Regions from separate parts of the Paenibacillus sp. DRB1-1 genome, predicted to be linked through region 2. Evidence: a T-box and tRNA genes for the amino acid it is inferred to sense, from the RefSeq annotation. Region 2 holds a T-box; the other holds one or more tRNA genes.
What was found. A T-box is a leader RNA that pairs with one kind of tRNA and senses whether it is charged. The one in region 2 lies ahead of tyrS (tyrosine--tRNA ligase), so its partner is inferred to be a tRNA-Tyr.

Region 1: it encodes a tRNA-Tyr, which carries the amino acid that the T-box ahead of tyrS (tyrosine--tRNA ligase) is inferred to sense. The anticodon was not compared.

Annotation. Positions count from the first base shown of each region.
Region 1 covers NZ_JBODQH010000001.1:2,100,260-2,107,175, reverse strand. The annotation lists rRNA gene ACQW03_RS09390 (23S ribosomal RNA) at 1-1,073, shown strand, start outside; rRNA gene rrf (5S ribosomal RNA) at 1,225-1,341, shown strand; tRNA gene ACQW03_RS09380 (tRNA-Ile) at 1,378-1,454, shown strand; tRNA gene ACQW03_RS09375 (tRNA-Ala) at 1,477-1,552, shown strand; tRNA gene ACQW03_RS09370 (tRNA-Asn) at 1,557-1,632, shown strand; tRNA gene ACQW03_RS09365 (tRNA-Met) at 1,667-1,740, shown strand; tRNA gene ACQW03_RS09360 (tRNA-Ser) at 1,744-1,835, shown strand; tRNA gene ACQW03_RS09355 (tRNA-Glu) at 1,868-1,939, shown strand; tRNA gene ACQW03_RS09350 (tRNA-Val) at 1,946-2,021, shown strand; tRNA gene ACQW03_RS09345 (tRNA-Met) at 2,052-2,125, shown strand; tRNA gene ACQW03_RS09340 (tRNA-Asp) at 2,151-2,227, shown strand; tRNA gene ACQW03_RS09335 (tRNA-Phe) at 2,294-2,366, shown strand; tRNA gene ACQW03_RS09330 (tRNA-Thr) at 2,393-2,468, shown strand; tRNA gene ACQW03_RS09325 (tRNA-Tyr) at 2,473-2,558, shown strand; tRNA gene ACQW03_RS09320 (tRNA-His) at 2,578-2,650, shown strand; tRNA gene ACQW03_RS09315 (tRNA-Gln) at 2,668-2,742, shown strand; tRNA gene ACQW03_RS09310 (tRNA-Lys) at 2,747-2,822, shown strand; tRNA gene ACQW03_RS09305 (tRNA-Leu) at 2,837-2,924, shown strand; tRNA gene ACQW03_RS09300 (tRNA-Gly) at 2,931-3,005, shown strand; tRNA gene ACQW03_RS09295 (tRNA-Cys) at 3,016-3,087, shown strand; tRNA gene ACQW03_RS09290 (tRNA-Arg) at 3,114-3,190, shown strand; tRNA gene ACQW03_RS09285 (tRNA-Pro) at 3,213-3,286, shown strand; tRNA gene ACQW03_RS09280 (tRNA-Gly) at 3,296-3,366, shown strand; gene ACQW03_RS09275 (PAS domain-containing sensor histidine kinase) at 3,568-4,671, opposite strand; gene ACQW03_RS09270 (response regulator) at 4,664-5,317, opposite strand; gene ACQW03_RS09265 (GAF domain-containing protein) at 5,461-5,910, opposite strand; gene ACQW03_RS09260 (Crp/Fnr family transcriptional regulator) at 6,210-6,916, shown strand, end outside.
Region 2 covers NZ_JBODQH010000001.1:4,800,952-4,814,691, reverse strand. The annotation lists gene ftsW (putative lipid II flippase FtsW) at 1-378, shown strand, start outside; gene ACQW03_RS21425 (Asp23/Gls24 family envelope stress response protein) at 603-968, opposite strand; gene cax (calcium/proton exchanger) at 1,161-2,231, shown strand; gene ACQW03_RS21415 (YlaN family protein) at 2,373-2,663, opposite strand; gene ACQW03_RS21410 (HPr family phosphocarrier protein) at 2,805-3,047, opposite strand; gene ACQW03_RS21405 (aminopeptidase) at 3,137-4,252, opposite strand; gene ACQW03_RS21400 (hypothetical protein) at 4,329-5,180, opposite strand; gene ACQW03_RS21395 (sensor domain-containing diguanylate cyclase) at 5,377-7,362, opposite strand; gene rpsD (30S ribosomal protein S4) at 7,799-8,398, shown strand; gene ACQW03_RS21385 (AraC family transcriptional regulator) at 8,477-9,346, opposite strand; gene tyrS (tyrosine--tRNA ligase) at 9,546-10,799, opposite strand; T-box leader at 10,866-11,132, opposite strand; gene ACQW03_RS21375 (transglycosylase domain-containing protein) at 11,268-13,740, shown strand, end outside.

The DNA of each region.
Region 1 (6,916 bases), 2.7 Mb from region 2:
GGGCTGACGCCTGCCCGGTGCTGGAAGGTTAAGGGGAGTGGTAAGCCCTTCGGGGCGAAGCTATGAACCGAAGCCCCAGTAAACGGCGGCCGTAACTATAACGGTCCTAAGGTAGCGAAATTCCTTGTCAGGTAAATTCTGACCCGCACGAATGGCGTAACGACTTGGGCGCTGTCTCAACGAGAGATCCGGTGAAATTTTAATACCTGTGAAGATGCAGGTTACCCGCGACAAGACGGAAAGACCCCATGGAGCTTTACTGCAGCTTGATATTGAATTTGGGTACGATCTGTACAGGATAGGTGGGAGCCGTAGAACTTTGAGCGCCAGCTTGAGGGGAGGCATCCTTGGGATACCACCCTGATCGTATCTAGGTTCTAACTTGGTACCGTAATCCGGTGCGAGGACAGTGTCAGGTGGGCAGTTTGACTGGGGCGGTCGCCTCCTAAAGAGTAACGGAGGCGCCCCAAGGTTCCCTCAGAATGGTTGGAAATCATTCGAAGAGTGCAAAGGCAGAAGGGAGCTTGACTGCGAGACCTACAAGTCGAGCAGGGACGAAAGTCGGGCTTAGTGATCCGGTGGTACCGCATGGAAGGGCCATCGCTCAACGGATAAAAGCTACCCTGGGGATAACAGGCTTATCTCCCCCAAGAGTCCACATCGACGGGGAGGTTTGGCACCTCGATGTCGGCTCATCGCATCCTGGGGCTGAAGTAGGTCCCAAGGGTTGGGCTGTTCGCCCATTAAAGCGGTACGCGAGCTGGGTTCAGAACGTCGTGAGACAGTTCGGTCCCTATCTGTCGTGGGCGTAGGAAATTTGAGAGGAGCTGTCCTTAGTACGAGAGGACCGGGATGGACGTACCGCTGGTGTACCAGTTGTTCCGCCAGGAGCACCGCTGGGTAGCTATGTACGGAAGGGATAAGCGCTGAAAGCATCTAAGCGTGAAGCCCCCCTCAAGATGAGATTTCCCAATTAGTAAGACCCCTTGAAGACGACGAGGTAGATAGGTTGGGGGTGGAAGTGCAGTAATGCATGGAGCTGACCAATACTAATCGGTCGAGGGCTTATCCTAAAATAAAACGCAAATGAGTTTCGGATCCAGTTTTCAGGGTGTAACCTTGAAGGTATGTACAAGTGACATACGACAAGCGCATGGCTATTCATTCACACGATAAGTGATGAACCGAATAACCGTACGGTAGAATTTGCACAGCAAATTCATGTTTGGTGGCGATAGCGGAGGGGTTCCACACGTACCCATCCCGAACACGACCGTTAAGCCCTCCAGCGCCGATGGTACTTGGACCGCAGGGTCCTGGGAGAGTAGGACGTCGCCAAGCGATATCCTTTAAAGGATGATGAAGTTTTACATGTTAGGGCCTTTAGCTCAGCTGGTTAGAGCGCACCCCTGATAAGGGTGAGGTCGGTGGTTCGAGTCCACTAAGGCCCACCACTTCTAGAATAACAAAAAGATTGGGGCCATAGCTCAGCTGGGAGAGCGCCTGCCTTGCACGCAGGAGGTCAGCGGTTCGATCCCGCTTGGCTCCACCAATATTCCCTGATAGCTCAGTTGGTAGAGCACTCGACTGTTAATCGAGTTGTCACAGGTTCGAGTCCTGTTCGGGGAGCCATGTTTTGAATATTTCTGAATTTTATATATAAGGTGGCGGCGTAGCTCAGCTGGCTAGAGCGTACGGTTCATACCCGTGAGGTCGGGGGTTCGATCCCCTCTGCCGCTACTCGGAGAGATACCCAAGTGGCTATAAGGGGACCCTCTGCTAAGGGGTTAGACTGCGAAAGCGGTGCGAGGGTTCGAATCCCTCTCTCTCCGCCATAAATTTATTGGAATCAGAACTTATTTTGTAAGGCCCGTTGGTCAAGGGGTTAAGACACCTCCCTTTCACGGAGGTAACAGGGGTTCGAATCCCCTACGGGTCATAATATGGAGGCTTAGCTCAGCTGGGAGAGCATCTGCCTTACAAGCAGAGGGTCGGGGGTTCGAACCCCTCAGCCTCCACCATAAGAAAATTTGATAAATCCCTTTTAATGTCGCGGGGTGGAGCAGTTCGGTAGCTCGTCGGGCTCATAACCCGAAGGTCGTAGGTTCAAATCCTGCCCCCGCAATTAATTTCCTATTGGAAATGCCTCTGGAACTGTGGTGTAGAGGCCTAACATGCCTGCCTGTCACGCAGGAGATCGCGGGTTCGAATCCCGTCAGTTCCGCCATTTTAACCTCATATATAGTTAGCATATATAGTGCGGATTATATGGTGTAGTAATAAAACAAATTATGGCTCGGTAGCTCAGTCGGTAGAGCAGAGGACTGAAAATCCTCGTGTCGGCGGTTCGATTCCGTCCCGAGCCACCTTTCAAGTGGGAAATGAGTAATGTGCCGGTGTAGCTCAACTGGTAGAGCAACTGACTTGTAATCAGTAGGTTGGGGGTTCAAGTCCTCTCGCCGGCACCATTTTGGAGGATTAGCGAAGTGGCCAAACGCATCAGACTGTAAATCTGCTCCCTTACGGGTTCGGTGGTTCGAATCCATCATCCTCCACCAGTCTTTTCATAATCATATGGCGGTCGTGGCGAAGTGGTTAACGCACCGGACTGTGACTCCGGCATTCGTGGGTTCAAGCCCCATCGGCCGCCCTTTATTCTTAATTTATTGGGGATTAGCCAAGCGGTAAGGCAACGGACTTTGACTCCGTCATGCATAGGTTCAAATCCTATATCCCCAGCCATTAAGAGCCATTAGCTCAGTTGGTAGAGCACCTGACTTTTAATCAGGGTGTCGAAGGTTCGAGTCCTTCATGGCTCACCATTTATAGTTATTTTGCGGTCGTGGCGGAATTGGCAGACGCGCACGGTTCAGGTCCGTGTGGGCTAACCCCCCGTGGAGGTTCGAGTCCTCTCGACCGCACCATATTTTGCGGACGTGGCTCAGCGGTAGAGCATCGCCTTGCCAAGGCGAGGGTCGCGGGTTCGATTCCCGTCGTCCGCTCCATTATCCATACGGCGCCATAGCCAAGTGGTAAGGCAAAGCTCTGCAAAAGCTTCATTCCCCAGTTCAAATCTGGGTGGCGCCTTGACTGCTCATTATGGATTTAAATATGCGCCCTTAGCTCAGCTGGATAGAGCGTTTGACTACGAATCAAAAGGCCGGGAGTTCGAATCTCTCAGGGCGCGCCATTTCTTAAAAAAAGTATAATGTCGGGATGTAGCTCAGCTTGGTAGAGCACCTGGTTTGGGACCAGGGGGTCGCATGTTCAAATCGTGTCATCCCGATACTGATTTGCGGGTGTAGTTCAATGGTAGAACTCCAGCCTTCCAAGCTGGTAGCGTGGGTTCGATTCCCATCACCCGCTTTTTGCTATAGCGGATTCTTGTTGCCTCAGTGGTGACACCTTATAAATAAAGAGAGCCTGTCTGGGGACAGAGCTCTCTCTTTTTTTGTATTTATTCTCATGTACCCACAATGTGTTGATTATTCATAATCTCGGTATCGGTGTATATCGTTCTGATCCATACAACTGGTATACACCGATAACCGATCTAGTGGACAGTTTTTACACGGGAATGGTCAGCTGGATGGAGGTTCCCTCATCTGGAGCAGAGGTCATGCTCATAAATCCCCCTACCCCTCTAGCTCGTTCTTCCATACTAAACAATCCAACTCCTTCTCCTTGGGACTTTCCAGAGAATCCAATGCCCTCATCCCGAATGGTCACTTGTATCATTTCATCTTGATCCTCAACGTCGACATATGCCTCCGCTACATCTGCGTATTTGGCTACATTCGTTAATGCCTCCTGTACAATCCGATAAATTGCTATTTCCTTGCGAATATCAAGGCGTTTACGTAGAGTGCATTGAAAATGCACCTCAATCCCGTAATGAGAACAGAAGTTTTCAATATAGGTTCTTATAGCTGGTACGACACCCAAATCATCCAGAACTGAGGGACGAAGTTCCCACGCTAGACCACGAACATCTTTGATGATGTCGGTCACCTGCGAACGAAGACTCTCCAGAGCAGCACTAGGTTGTTCGGCAAGTTGGCTGTCTAACTGAATAATAAGTGAAAATAAGCTTTGCCCTATCCCATCATGTAGCTCTCTTGAAAAGCGTTTACGTTCTTCTTCCTGTATTTGCATGACTTGCGTCATCATAGACTGGAGTTCTGCTTCTACCTGCTTCAGTTTAGTGACCTCATTGCGGATCGCTAAGTACTGATAGGGTTTACCTTCCTCGTCCATAAACGGAACGATCGTAGTATTCACCCAGTAGTAGCTGTTATCTTTAGCTCGATTACGTATTTCTCCTTGCCATACCTCACCTGAACGGATTGTAGTCCACAGGTTTTTCATGAAGGCAGGGGTATGATAGCCTGAATTAATGAGACGATGATCCTGACCGATCAGCTCTTCACGACTATATTGCGAAATCTCACAGAACTTGTCGTTCACGTACTGAATAATACCTCGATGATCGGTCAAAGCAACGATGGAAGACGTATCTAGAGCAAATTTAAGATTGGATAGTTGGTGGAGTGAGTTACGCAGTGCATGGAGAAAAGGGGACTCTGGTATATAAATTTCCAGATCATTCAGCAGTGTATCGGTTGATTCACCAAAGGCATGCTGCAGTAAAGGATTAGAAGGTTCATTCATAATGGAGCAGCCCCTTTTTTAGTGCGAATTTGACTAGCTCAGGTCGTGTTTTCAAGTTAAGCTTCTCCATAAGGTTACTTTTATGGGACTCTACGGTTTTGACGCTAATCACAAGGTGCTCGGCAATTTCCTTGTTGGCATATCCTTTGGCTACCCACGATAGAATCTCCTTTTCCCGCTCAGATAAGGATTCATAGGGTCCGGCTATGCCTTCCTGCTTGATTTTGTCCAGATATTCACTCATCAGTCGTTTGGTTGCATTCGGGTACAAATAGGCACTACCCTCGGCTACAGACTGGATGGCAGCGAGCAACTCCTCGTGAGGTGCGCTTTTTAAAATATATCCGGATGCTCCAGCCTGAATGGCCCGGAACAGATATTCTTCATCATCATGCATCGTTAAAATAAGGACTTCTGTATCGGGCAACTGTTTTTTTAATTCAGTGGTTGCCGTGAGACCATCTTTGCCAGGTGGCATGCTAAAATCCATGAGCACGACATTAGGTTGTAGCTCCACTGCCTTGCGGATTGCCTCATCCCCGTCTGCTGCATCTCCTACTACCTTGATACCGTTTTTGCCGTCCAATAGGGCCATGAGGCCAGAACGTACGACAACGTGATCATCCACTACTAGTATGCGAATCAATTTGTCATCCCCTCGAACGGTAAAAAAACCGTGCGTTTTGTCATAATCATAGCAAATTTTAGGGATTTCAATCAACAAAGATAGTTAGGGACAGTCATATCAAGTATTTTATGAGTTTCATTATCTACAGAAACATTGTTGATCTATGGAATAAGAGGGTAAGCACATAGTTGGCTAAGGCGTTGAGCGACTTGAGTGGCCTCGGCTACATCAGACTCTGTGAACATCCTCACATCACGATTACCAAGAAGCAGCACACCGTTGGGCAGATCCCCTGTGCTGGAAAAGGGAATAGCAACAGCAGAGTGAAGCTGCTCGGCCAGCATTAGTGCACATTCCTGACGCATACGTATACTACCTGATAGCAAAGCACTTACAGTCACGGTACGTCCCAAGCGAACAGCCATCCCGGCAATACCATGACCAATCTTAAAAGAAATAAGGCGATAGCGATTGCTTCGGCTACCGGAGGCGTAATACCAATGCAACTTACCACCCGACTTGGACATAAATGCAAGGGCAGTGAGATCACCATAAGTAGTATCTCTCAATTGGTTCAGTTCTTTTCGCATTTCATCCGTTATTTGTAGCATAGAAGACACATCCTTTTTCATAACCAAACTATATCTCTAATTCATTGTAGTTCCGGCAGTTACAAAAGTAGATCAGGGAACCCCCTGATCTATAGGCGCAGGAAACACTGACTTTTCATCAGGTCGGGTAAGGAGTAGGGATAAGGCCGATAAATGGGGTGTTAGCTTACATCTGGAGTGATATTTATCACAGCAAATCAGGGAGTAGGAAGGTATAAAATCAGGTGTTCTCCCGATAACAACCCAGACATTAAAACATTATGATATAGATATCAGGTAAACACGAGGAGGACGCTAACATGCAAGCCACTTGTATGGAACGGTTTGGGGACGAAGCGGAACGCACGGGAATTCAGATTTATTTGACAGAAGAACATTTTGATCTGCTAAAAGATATTATGTCCTGGAAGAAGGTAAAGGCAGGCGTTATGCTTTTCCGAGAGGGCGATGATGCAGAGCAGCTTTATTATATACATTCAGGTCATGTTAAACTTCGAAAATCGACAGAAGATGGTAAAGAACTGATTCTGACCATTCAGCATCAAGGCGACTTAATTGGGGAATTTAGCGGGATAGATGGAGAAGAGTATAGCTGCACTGCGGAAACAGCCGATGTGTGTGAGTTAGGCGTCGTGCTTGTTAAGGATTTGGAGTCGCTCTTGTCCAAAAATGGGGAAATGGCACTTCAGTTCATCCAGTGGATGGCGATGAAGCAACGCATTATGCAATCGCGTTTTCGGGACTTACTGTTGTATGGTAAAACTGGAGCACTAGCGTCTACATTGATCCGTGCTAGCAATACATGTGGCGTGGCTGTGAAGGATGGCATTTTACTAAATATGAAGCTAAGTCACTCCGAATTAGGTGAGATGATTGGAGCGACCCGAGAGAGTGTGAACCGGATGCTGAGCGCGCTGAAAGAGCAAGGAACTTTAGATACAAGGGATGGAAAGATTGTCATTCACGATCTCAAGGTATTACGTGGCATGTGCTGCTGTCCTTCGTA
Region 2 (13,740 bases):
GAAGAATTCGGATTTGTCGGAACAGCCATATTCCTGATGCTATATTTGTATTTCATTTGGCGAGGCATGATCATTGCTCTGCGTTGCCATGATCCGTTCGGAACGTTGGTAGGCACTGGCATCATGGGTTTGATCGCCATTCAGGCCTTCATTAATATCGGCGGTGTAACCCAAACGATTCCAATCACTGGCGTAACGCTTCCATTTATCAGCTTTGGTGGCTCCTCCCTACTTGTCATGATGTTTTCCATGGGCATTATGCTCAGTATTTCACGTGAGAACACCAAACAAGCGGTGCAGGAACGCACCACAGGGGTAGCTGTCCGTAATGAAGTACCCAATCGCTTTCAAACGCGTAGAACCAACCGTTTTCGTTAAAAAAAGAACTTCCATGGACCACTTACAACGGTGGCTTTGGAAGTTCTTTTGGTTATGTATAAAATACGGGAACCCTCTGCAAAAATGGCTATACTGTTGATTCACAAAACGAAAACTGGCGATTCTATAACCACCAGTTTTCGTGTTTTTATTCGGGTTATCCCACGGAATTCCCGGCGTGTATACAATGGTGAAAAACGTCAATTTATCGGTTCCTGATTCTTTTACACTGCGTCGTCCTTGAACGCGACACCTTCCACTTTTACGTTCACTTCCACGACCCGCAAACCCGTCATACTTTCGACGGCTTCTCGCACATTTTGCTGAAGAATTCGGGACACCTCATGAATAGGTGTTTCGTAGAGCACGATAATACGTAGATCAATGGCAGCTTCCAGCTGTCCAACCTCCACTGATACGCCTTTTTGCACATTTTTACCGCTCAGCCTTTTGGCCCAGCCTTCCGATAAACCGCCTGACATTGCAGCAATGCCCGGTGTCTCTAATGCGGCCATCCCGGCAATTTTACCTACGACATCGTTGGAAATCTTGATGTTTCCTGCTTCCAGTTGTTGAATTTGCTCTGCCATGACCTATGTCCCCCTTCATCCATCCTTTATTTGTATTGTAAAGCCTCAGCCACTCCAAATGCAAACCCTACGTATGAAAAACAACTTTCGTTTACAACCTATATCATTTTGGGTATATTAATTTAGAAAATCCATACAAGTGACAGCTTTCAACAAACTTGTACACATCTATTGATATCGAGGTGCTCTTCATTGAAAAAATGGTTATCTCCCGCTTTGCTTATAGCGACATTTGCTCTTAGTGCAGTCGCTCATTACACGCATTGGAACGCTATAGCCCAATTTGTCATTTGCGCAATTTCTGTTGTATTCGTAGCCGGTTTTCTCGGCAGGGCGACCGAAAATGTCGCGCATTATGCTGGCCAACGTTTAGGTGGGTTCTTAAATGCCACCTTTGGTAACGCAGCCGAACTGATCATCGCCATCTTTCTTGTTAAAGAAGGTCTTTACGATATGGTAAAGGCCAGTCTTACCGGTTCCATCATCGGTAATCTGCTGCTGGTGCTCGGAGCAAGTCTGTTCGCTGGCGGTTTGAAGTACAAAGTGCAAAACTTCAATATATCGCTGGCTGGATTAAGTGGTTCTCTGATGATTGTGGCTGTTATTGCCTTGTTCGTTCCAGCTGTCTTTCTGAACACACACGTTATCACGGATGGCGAATCAGATACGCTCAGCCTCATTGTCGCAGGCACGCTCATTGTCGCGTATATTGCGTGGCTTATTTTTTCTATGATTACGCATAAGGACTATTTAGCTGATGTGACCGAACAAAAAGATGAAGAATTGCCACATGAGCATGCCCCTGTGTGGTCCAGAAACAAATCCATTGCCTATTTGGTACTCGCTACTGTCATGGTCGCTTTTGTCAGCGAATGGCTGGTAGGTACACTGGAGGTATTTACGACCCAATTTGGGCTCAGCGAATTGTTTGTAGGTGCCTTCCTCGTCGCTATTATTGGTAATGCAGCCGAACACAGCGCTGCTATTTTACTGGCGATGAAGAACAAAATCGGTGCATCTGTCGAAATAGCTATCGGCAGCAGTTTACAAATTGCACTATTTGTTGCCCCTGTGCTGATTTTTGTCAGTTACTTTATGGGAAACACGATGAATATTGTTTTCACCACAATTGAGCTGGTCGCCATTGCTGTCGCTGTATTTATCGCCAAATCCATCACCCAGGACGGCTCAACCAACTGGTATGAGGGACTCATGCTACTGGTAGTGTATGTATTGTTAGGTGTATCCTTCTTCCTTGTGTAGCTTTTAAGGTTTTAAAATGTGCGTTAGGATGGTGGAAGGACGATGCGCTTTTACCATCCTAAAAGAACATTTTTTCAAAAAAAGGCATCAAAAAAAGCATGCTCTCAAACTCCGCATGCTCTCATCAATTCAACCGTCTTCCTAATTGGCCTTATTATTCATGGCCTCATATAGAATAGCCAGATTGCGTTCCAGCTCACTGACCAGCTGTTTACCTACCATTTCCGGAAGAAGTCCAGCGCGAACCGCAAAATCCACTTCCTTGGAAAATCCGTACATCTGAGTATCCAGCACTTCCTCATAGAGAGGGCAATAACGGGTTGCCAGATTCTCCATCTGTACTTCAATAAGCTTCTTTATTTTATCTGCATCTTCCTGAAGCAGATTAATAGCCTTGATATTCAATTGTTCCTGCAAATCAGATGAAGTCATGGATTCTTCCCCCCTATGTCTCAATGTCGCACAAGACGTCCTATCCTTAATATTAGACCAAATTGCAGGCTAATACAAGAACCTGACAAAAAAAGCATCCCTACAGTTACAGGTAGGGATGCTTTTGCTTTAAGAATAAAGTTAGCTGGCTACTGAAATATGAAGTCCGTGCTTCTCGAACACCTCGATGATCGCTTTCTTAGCTTCCTCCGCATCTGGTCCATGAACGTGTAGTTCATAGCTATGGCTGCTGACTAGGGTCGTAAACAAGCCCAGTATACTTTTCACATCAATATACTTATTTTCGGAATGAAGGACGATGGAAGAGGTGAACTTGCTCGCCGTCTGTGCAATTTCAACAACAGCCGCGTTATTATTGGACATAGAGATCCCTCGCTTTACTGAATTGTCATGTATCGGTACTCATCCATAATAATACATTGAAATCGCTTTCTCATCAAGAACGGATATCGTTATTTTAAATTTTCTGGGTTTAATGGCTCCAGCTCAGGCAGTACAAAGATGCCGTCTTTACGAATCAAAACATCGTCAAAATAAATTTCACCACCGCCATATTCTGGACGCTGAATCAACACCAAATCCCAGTGGATGGATGAACGATTACCGTTATCCGCTGTTTCATAAGCTTGACCTGGTGTAAAATGTAAGCTGCCGGCGATTTTCTCGTCAAACAAAATATCCTTCATTGGATGTAAAATGTGCGGATTAAAGCCGATGGCAAACTCGCCAATATAACGTGCTCCCTCGTCAGAATCGAGAATATCATTCAGCCGCTTCGTATCGTTACTCGTCGCTTCCACGATCTTACCATTTTCAAAACGGAATTTAACATTTTCAAAAGTAATACCATTATACAGGGTTTGTGCATTGTAGCTGATAGTTCCGTTAACGGAATCACGTACAGGCGCGCTGTATACTTCGCCATCCGGGATATTGCATTGACCTGAACACTTGATAGCTCCGATTTGCTTAATAGAGAAATTCAAATCCGTACCCGGTCCGCTGATCCGTACCTTGTCCGTCCGATTCATCAGGTCTGCCAATGCATCTTGAGCTTTGTCCATTTTTGCATAATCCAGATTACACACATCGAAATAAAAGTCTTCGAATGCTTCTGTGCTGATATTCGCCAATTGAGCCATGCTGTCATTCGGATAACGCAGCACTACCCATTTGGTGTGTTTCACCCGTTGTTCACTATGTACCGCATGCTGATAAATGGAATTATACATTTTCATTTTATCTTCCGGCACATCTGATAGATCATTTACATTTTCACCTGCACGAATTCCGATGTAGCAGTGCATTTGCTTCATTCGGTTAAGGTCAATCTCAGCCCAGGTCTCCAGCATCTCCTTTGTCGCGTGACGAAGCATGGCGCTCTGTACCTTACGGTCTGTAAGCTGCACAAAAACATTTCCACCTTTTTTACCAACTTCATGAATGATAGCGTTAAGCAAGTCGCGCTCTGTACCGATCATTTCGATCAATACATTTTCTCCAGGCTGCACTTCAACAGAGTAACCTACCAAATTTTCCGCCAGCTTAAGTATTCTAGGATCTTTCATGTAGTGTCTCTCCTTCTCTATTTCATTCTTTTTGAACAATGGTTAATTCAAAATTCATTGTATCACGCCCGCTCCGTTACTTGTAGTCCTCAAAAGTAACTCGGGTTATCAAAGCCTCTTGATGTAGCTCTTCATTTACTCCCTGTCGGGAAATTCGGCATTCCGATGAAAGCTTTAAGGGTAAACCCGTTTGGCGATCTATGGTCAGATGATACACAGTACGCACAATAGATTGCTCCAGCTGGTTGCTCATATCCTCACAACTTTGTGCCCATATTTGAGTCAGCTTCTTTTGCAGTTCTCGATTCGTTCCTGTATGCTGCGTTTTTAATATCCCGATTTGAGGGTTTAAAGTATTCATTTCTTTTATTAAACGATCTTTCAACCAGCGCTTTGCCGAAGCAGATTCCGGTTCAATCCTCAATACCCAAGTTCCCCGGGCAGCTCCTGTTTCCATTCGAATGCTCTTATTCAGTGTATTTAATTCCTCAAGCTCCTGAATCGGATTGAAGCGATTTAACATACCATTTCCAACCAGAGGGAGGTAACCGGATGTCAGTGCAACCCATTTTCCACTCTGACGAAGAAAACGCTCTTGTGTAACATCATGCTCGGACTTACCTTGTTGCAGGGCTACGTAGCCACCTTGCTTACGAAAAGCTTCTGTAGAGCCCCAATGCATGATCAATTCATCGTGATTTCTTAGCCTGCCGCGATATTCAAACTGCTTATTCGTTGGCAGACCACTGTCAGCTCTAATTGCAGTCCGTCCAGTAAACGTTACCATCTCTTTGCCGGCCATTCCTGCAACAGATCTCTTAAAAATCTGTTCAGGAGTATATTGTCGATCCAGTGCACAACCACTTAACACACCTATTACAAGGAACACACCACAAACCTGCATCACCCATTGCTTTCTCCAATGCATCCCATCATCCATCCTATCCTGAACATAACTGTACTCATAAGCAAAATCCTGCTTTAAGGCAGTTATGCTACCTGGTTCACTTCATCGTGTTATCCCTATAGTTCAATCATACACACGATGTATAGCTACGTTTAGGATTACCTGTCTGCAATGGGTTATGCAAGACAAAAAGAGAACATTCCCTAAGGAATATTCTCTACACATTGGCTACATGATCAACAACTATTCGATTGCGTCCTTCATTTTTCGCTTCGTACAAGGCCATATCAGCCCTATAAAATAAAGATTCAATACTGATCTGCTCGTCCAGCCAGTTCCATTCAGCAATCCCGCAAGAAACAGTCACCTGAGGCTCGGTTTCATGCTGTACACGGTAACGTATTTTTTCGGCATATCCGAGCGCCTGCTGCACCCCCAGCTGCGGTAAATAAATGGCAAGCTCCTCGCCGCCCCATCTGGCACATACATCCTCATCGCGAGTCGCCGAACGAACAATATTGCTGACGCTTTTTAAAATTTCGTCACCCGTCTGATGCCCATGCGTATCATTCACCTGTTTGAATTGATCAATATCAACCAAAATAAGAGATCCACAGAAATCCTTTTCCTGATGTTGCTGAATGATTTGGTCCACATAATGACGTACATACAGACCTGTTAACATATCCATATTAGCCAGCCGCCGCACCTCAGCGTGCAGCATAGCATTGGTTACCGCCAACCCGATATGAGGGGCTAGCATTTGCAGCATTTTGTAATTATCGTAAGAGAAAAAGTGTGGAAGCTTGCTGGACAATAGTATAACCCCTTTAGGAGTACCGCTGGTCTTCATAGGTACAGCCATCAAAGACTGGGAGTCCGTCGCATCCATAAAATGAGAGGTTATCTTCCCATCCTTTCTATAGTCCGACACAATCACTGGTTCTCCTGTTAAGCGTATCAGTCCAGCAAATCCATCTTCAAGAGGGTAACTTTCCAATCTTAAGCTTTCCACATTGCTCGACATGACCTTAAAACAGTCTCCATCCTGATCAAGCTGTACAATACAACAAAAGTCCGCCATGAACATTTTTAATAACTCCTGCACGGCAAATTCAAATATTTCATTTAACTTCAGGCTCTGATTCAAGCGCTGAACCAGTTCATTAATGAGACGCAATTCATGGATAAGTACATTCGATTGCTCAAGCAGCTTCGCATTTTCAAATGCAGTGCCAGCCGTATCCGCCATCATGGCAATCAGCTCTACATCCACTTTTTTCATACTATCCGCACCCGATGGAAGGATCATATGGAAAACACCGTATACACCCTGCTTGCCACGTAATGGGATGGCAATTTCAGTCATTTCATCTTGTGTACCGACAGGCTCATTCACAGCCATTTGCCCTTTCATAAATGCACGGACGCATACATCTTCGTCCCGTTCATGCAGCAGCAAAGGTTTGACCTGCGGATTGCGACTGTGTCGATCCTGACTCATATACAAGGTGATATCTACATGGGGAAACAAATAGGCGATGCTCCCGAATACCTCATCCAGCACGCCTTCCACGTCAATTTTGTCATGCATCCGTTTTACAATCTGAAATAAAATAGAACGCCGTCTACCTTCACGATCGCTTCGATTCTGCATCCCAAGGATATCTTCCATAAATATATACTCAAACTTCGAGTAAAAGCAGGATTTAAAATGTAAAGCAGCTGCTAACAATGTGTCCTGATTTGAGATAGAATGTTGAGCAGGCCGTGTAAAACGAAGAGCGGCAAAGGGCTCCCTCTTGTAATTACGACATAGTATGGGAACCATATACACAACCGCAAGGCTTCCATCACGAAGTTTGCGCTGACTCACTTCCATCTCTCTAGATATGCAACAACGTTCGACCAAATCCAAATCCTCGTCATCATCTTCTTGCCTACCAGCAACACGAACACCTATAAAATTAAAAACAGCAGTATATTCTTCGTTAATCCAGGATATACCATTGCTCTGCTGTAACCAACTCCGATATCCTTGGACAAGCAGCTGGTTAATATAGGGGAAATCATAGGGTGTCATATCCATGTTCTGGAGCCAGGCAAAAGACGTATATCCTTTATCATCAAACAGCGGAGCACCGCCAGCCTGGACTGTTTTACTGTCAAGCATTTGCTGATCCGTTGTTGAAAATTCCGACATATTAAGGCGCTCCTTCACAGCAAAATTAGCTGTACCAAGACAGCGGCTATACACCACTATAGCTCATAATATGATCTATTTTACTCTCAACTCTAGAAATTTGCATCCATTTTTCAGAAATTCGTCCCACTTTTTTAGTTCTTAAGCCCTATCGACAAAATCTGACGTTTTCATTCTTTTTCTTTTCTTGACATTGACCCACTTTTACATATAGTATATATTAATGAAAAAGACTGTACGGCAGAACTATCTACTGTGCGGATCTTAAATTTTGGGCGTAACAGTTTGTGTCACCCTCATCTTTTTTGTTGCTGACAGGACAGCGGCTGAACTTTTCTGTCAGTAGTGCGTCTTACCTTAATTGGTAGCGCCGAACAAATTGGAGCGCAAAGAGAGCCCCAACTCAAATTTTAATTATGAAGGAGTTAACTCTATAATGGCACGTTACACTGGTCCTAAATTTAAATTGAGCCGTCGTCTCGGTATTTCCCTGAGCGGCACAGGTAAAGAATTGAAACGCCCTTTCCCTCCGGGACAACATGGTGCAAACCAACGGAGAAAAATCAGCAACTACGGTATGCAGCTTCAAGAGAAACAAAAGCTGCGTCACATGTACGGCTTGGGTGAAAAACAATTCCGTACCCTGTTCAACAAAGCTCAACACATGCACGGTATCGCTGGTGAAAACTTTATGTTCTTGCTGGAAAGCCGCCTGGACAACCTTGTGTTCCGTCTTGGCTTTGCTAATTCCCGTGCAGGCGCACGTCAATTGGTAGCTCACGGTCACGTTACTGTGAACGGTAAAAAAGTTGACATCGCTTCTTACCAAGTAAGTCTTGGCGACGTGATCGGTCTTCGTGAAAGAAGTCGTTCCCTGTCTTCCATTAAAGAAGCTTTGGAAAACCGCAACCACTTGGCAGCTTACCTGGAGTACAATGACGCAGCTCTGGAAGGTAAATTCATTCGTTTGCCTGAGCGTGGCGAATTGTCCCAAGATATCGATGAAAAACAAATCGTCGAATTCTACAACCGCTAATCCTTGCATTAGCACCAAAAAGCACTCGAATTTATTCGGGTGCTTTTTTATATTCCCTATGCATCGAGCCTGAGGGTATTATTCAATGGGGATGTATACCTTCATACTCAAATGATCTGGATAGGAGGAATTCATCACGTCCGTAATTTCAAAATCAGGCCCCTCCCTCCGTTCAAAATTAGAATTAGGAAGCCATGTGCCATAGATAAAATCTCGTATATTCTGAACCCGTCCATCTGAACCCGAAGCGTCAAACTCAGCATACTTCCCTGCTGGAATCTCCATATATATAAAACCCTCTGCCAGTTCTTTTGACTCTTTTTCAACTGCCTCGCCTACCACAAATGAAAATGCACCGTTGTCTTCAAATCGACAGGCAACCCCATATGACATTCCCGGTGCAATTTTGTTCGGGATATACATAAAATATTCATTTGCTCCAAAGTGCCCATAAAACCCTGGGATTTCTTTATAGTGCTGCTCATTGTTCAGATTTGTTTTATATTCATATCCTACAATTTTGACCGTTTCGAGCTGCAATATCACCGGCTTATTCACATCCAAATCCCCCATCGTATTTTTTTGGTAATCCAGAAAATTGATTTTACTTTGCGCAGGAAGCTCAATATTACCGTTACGATACTTCCCAGGAGTGATCCCAAAGTTCTTTTCAAAAGCGCGGGTAAAAGCTTCTTGTGAGTTGTACTGATACTCAATAGCAATGTCCAACACTTTTTGATTGGATTGTTTTAGCTGTTCAGCCGCCTCGGACAATCTTCTCCTTCTTATATATTGTTGAACCGTAAAACCCGAAATGGCCTGAAAAACCCGTTGGAAATGAAAAGCTGAAAAGCATGCCTGTGAAGCAATCTCGGCAATTTTTAAATCCTCCCGGAGATTCAATTCAATAAACTCAATCGCACACTGAATTCGTTTAAAGTAGTCCATATAATCCTTCCCCGCACTTGTAATTGTTTTGGTTATCAATCCTACACCCAAATTGTGCAACCTACGTTTTCATTATGTATAACTCTTTACCTACATGTTTGATTATTTGTGCTAAGTTTACCATGACTTTTCACTTATCAGAAAAAAAAGCAACGCTGAGATCGATACAATCTCAGTGCTGCTTTTGAATATATTTTCATTATCCAAGCTTGATTTTAGCAAATTTCCGTTTACCTACCTGCACAATGTCGCCTTCCTTCGGCGTGTATGCTTCATTCACATCGGTCCATTTCTCTTCGTTAATTTTGACCGAACCCTGCTGAATACTGCGCTTGGCTTCACCATTTGATGCTGCAAAGCCCAGATGAGTCAGCAACTGGATCACACGAATGCCACCTTCTTCTAACTGATCAGCCGTCAAGGTGAACTCTTCAATATCGTCAGGCAGCGCACGTTGCTGGAATACGGTCACAAAATGCTGCTTCGCTGCTTCCTCTGCTTCTTCGCCGTGGTACATGCGCACTAACGTTCCAGCCAGCTTCATTTTGGCATCACGTGGATGTACTGAGCCGTCCTTAACACCTTTCGCCAGCTCTGCCAGCTCCTCGTTGTTGATATCCGTTGCAAGCTCAAAATATTTCAGCATCAGCTCGTCAGGAACGGACATGGATTTCCCGTATATTTCGTTCGGCTCCTCATCAACACCAATGTAGTTCCCCAAACTTTTGCTCATCTTCTGGACGCCATCCAGCCCTTCAAGCAATGGTAATGTAATAGTAGCCTGCGGCTCAACTCCGTATTCTTTTTGCAGGGTTCTGCCCATCAGCAGATTAAACTTCTGATCCGTCCCCCCCAATTCAATATCGCTTTGGAGAGCCACGGAATCCATGCCCTGCATCAGCGGGTAAAAGAACTCATGGATGCTGATCGGCAATCCGTTTTGGTACCTTTTTGTAAAATCATCTCGTTCCAACATACGGGCAACCGTTACTTTGGCCGACAGGGTTACTACATCAGCAAAAGACATTGGCCCTAACCATTCGGAATTGTAGAATACCTTTGTTTTTTCAGGATCGAGAATTTTAAAAATTTGTTCCTTGTACGTTTGTGCATTACGCTGTACATCTTCCTCAGTCAGTTGCTTACGAGTCTCCGATTTACCTGTCGGATCACCAATTCTGCCTGTAAAATCTCCGATAATCAGTTGCACTTGATGGCCTAATTCCTGGAACTGGCGCAGTTTGTGCATAACAACCGTATGTCCGATGTGAATGTCTGGCGCAGATGGATCAAGACCCAGCTTAATTTTGAGCGGCTCGCCGCTAACGACCGACTTAATTACCTTACGCTTCAGCTCATCCTCCGGTACAATCTCCGCCACACCCCGCTGTATCACCTCTAGCTGTCGCTCGACCTCTACCTGTTGCTCCGGCTTCAATTCTTCCCACTTCATCCTGTATACCTCCTATTTTTCATCCAAAATATTACATATTAGACAAACCAAAAAGCCCCTTTCATCCCAAGGGACGAGAAGGAGCTACTCGCGTTACCACCCTAATTAAAGAAACGCATGTCAAAGACAGACATTTCTTTCACTTCATTCCTATAACGGGCCTACACCCGGTACTGGATTACTATGGTAGCTTCGCAAACCTGCAAATGCTTACCATTCATCCAGACAGCTCCAGACGGTAATTCAAAGGAGGGACGCTACCGATTCACACCACCCATCGGCTCTCTGCACAACGTGATTCCGCCTTCTACTGAAGTCTTTCTCTGCTTTTCACGATATTTACTTTGACCTATTTATAACACACTGCTTTTATGTAGTCAACGACACCAAAAGACAGGCTTTTTAGCATATGGGTTCATTTTGTAATTTTATGCTATAATAATGGCTGTTATAAAGGAGGAAGACTTAATGGTTGAAGAAAAAAACAATGTATCAGCGCCAAAGCCTTCCCGCTTGAGGACAACCATGCGAAGGCTCGGCCGTGTCATAAAGTGGGTCATCATCATCGGTTTTATGGGGGCACTATTTGCAGGAGGGGCCGCCGCCGGCTATGTTGCTTCTATTGTAAAAAGCGAACCCGTGCGTTCCAGATCCATGATCTTACAGGAAGTAGATAAGAATGCAATTACAGGCTTCGCTTATTTCAATGATGGCTCTCCCATCGGACAACTTCGGACAGAAGAAGATCGAAGACCTGTCACGTTTAAGGAGATTCCACAACTCGTCATTGACGCAGTCATTGCCATTGAAGATAATCATTTTTATGAGCATAAAGGTGTCGATCTGTCGGGAACGCTGCGTGCTGTGAAGCAAAAGGCGCTGCATGAATCCGTACAAACCGGGGGTAGTACCCTCACCCAGCAGCTTGCGCGTCGTGTCTTTCTAAATCTCGATCGCACGGATGACCGCAAGGTCAAAGAAATTTTGCTGTCTCTGCGCCTTGAGCGCTTCCTGAGCAAGCAACAAATTATTACAGCCTATCTCAATAAAGTACCTTTTGGTAACGGTTCAAGCGGTTACAACGTCTTTGGCATTAAAGCAGCGGCCAAAGGTATTTTTAATGAGAATGATCTGAATGAGATTAATGTAGCCCAGGCCGCCTATCTGGCAGGTTTGCCACAGCTTCCTTCTTCTTATTCTGCTTACAACGGTAAGGGCGAGTTTAATGAAGCTGGCTTTAAAAGAGCCATCAACCGCCAGCACCTGGTGCTCAGTCGAATGCTGGAGGAGAATAAAATCAATAAAGCACAGTATGATGAAGCGATGGCTTTTGATATCAAAAAATCTCTCGCACCACGCACTGTTAAAGCTTATAACACCTATCCATACCTTATGATGGAAACAGAACGACAGGCTGCGCAGGCACTCATGTCTGTCACCAATCCGGGCCAAGCAGCTAATGCCAGTGCAGATGCCAAGACCAAGGACGATAACGATATACTCAAAGAAGCCGAACAGCAGCTTCGCACAGGCGGTTATATGGTGTATACCACCATTGATAAGAGCGTCTACAAATCTATGCGTCAAATTGCAGAAAATAAAAACAACTTCTCTGCCACTAGTAAAACCAAGGGTGACGAACAAGCAGCGGCTATTCTGATTCAGCATAAAACAGGCGCCATTCTTGGAATGATGGAAGGGCGGGACTTCCAAAAGGAGCAGATGAATTATGCCACGCAGATGGTACGTCAACCAGGTTCGGCAATGAAACCGATTGCTGCCTATCTCCCTGCATTGGACAGCGGTCTTGTGCAGCCTGGTAGTATCGTGGATGATGCCCCTATTATTTTGAAAGATGGCAGTAATGGATATCATATTCCGAAAAATTCTAACAACCGCTATCAAGGATTGGTTACGGCGCGTTATGCACTGAATCAATCGCTAAATACGATAGCACTCAAGCTGTTTAACGAAAAAGTAGGGATTAGCAATGCTTGGGCTTTTGCTAAAAAACTGGGTATCACCACCTTGGAATCCAGTGATAACAACGCCCAAACGGGTGTACTTGGCGGCTTGGCCCATGGGGTGACCGTCGAGGAACTCACGAATGCATATGGAGCCATTCCAAACGGCGGTGTGTTTAATGACGCCTATATGATCGAAAAGATTGTGGATTCGCAAGGCAATATTGTATATAAGCATCAGGCTAATCCTGTGCAGGCCTTCTCACCGCAAACCGCCTACCTTATGACAGATATGTTGCGTACAGCCGTGTCGGAAGGCACAGGCAGACTGGTGAAGCGGAACTTTGATCAATCCGGCAAGATTCCGATTGCCGGCAAGACAGGCACTACGCAATCCTACACTGATGTTTGGTTCGAGGGCTTTACGCCTGACGTCACGCTGGGTGTATGGGTTGGTTACAAGCAACCTGTCAATAAGCTTGAAACGAAAGTCCAAAAAGAGCGGGCTCGTCGCCTATGGGCTCTAATCATGAATGAAGTAACAGCTAAAGATGCTCAGCTGTTTCAAACGGACAGCTTCAAGAGACCTGACGGCATTGTAAGCCGTACAGCATCCGCGTATGGTTCGGACATTTATAACAGTAAGTATCCACCTAAAAACAGTGAAAATGGTGTGAGCCGTGCGAAATATATTACCTATCAAGGTGTGAATTATATTCCACGTGAGGGTACACCGGATGATATGTTATATGAACGGACCGTTAGGAAACGGGAAAAGCCCATCTCAGAATTGATTAAAGAGCTTCAGCAAGCTTTTAAGGTGATGAGACGACATAATTCGTTGTCCTACTATCTGCCTCAGGATGCAGATAAGGAAGCTCCTACTCAGATTGATCCACGCAAGGACGATGGAGCAGCCCCTAACGCTCCATCTAGCGTCAACGTAAGCTATAATGACGGCAAAGCCATAATCAGCT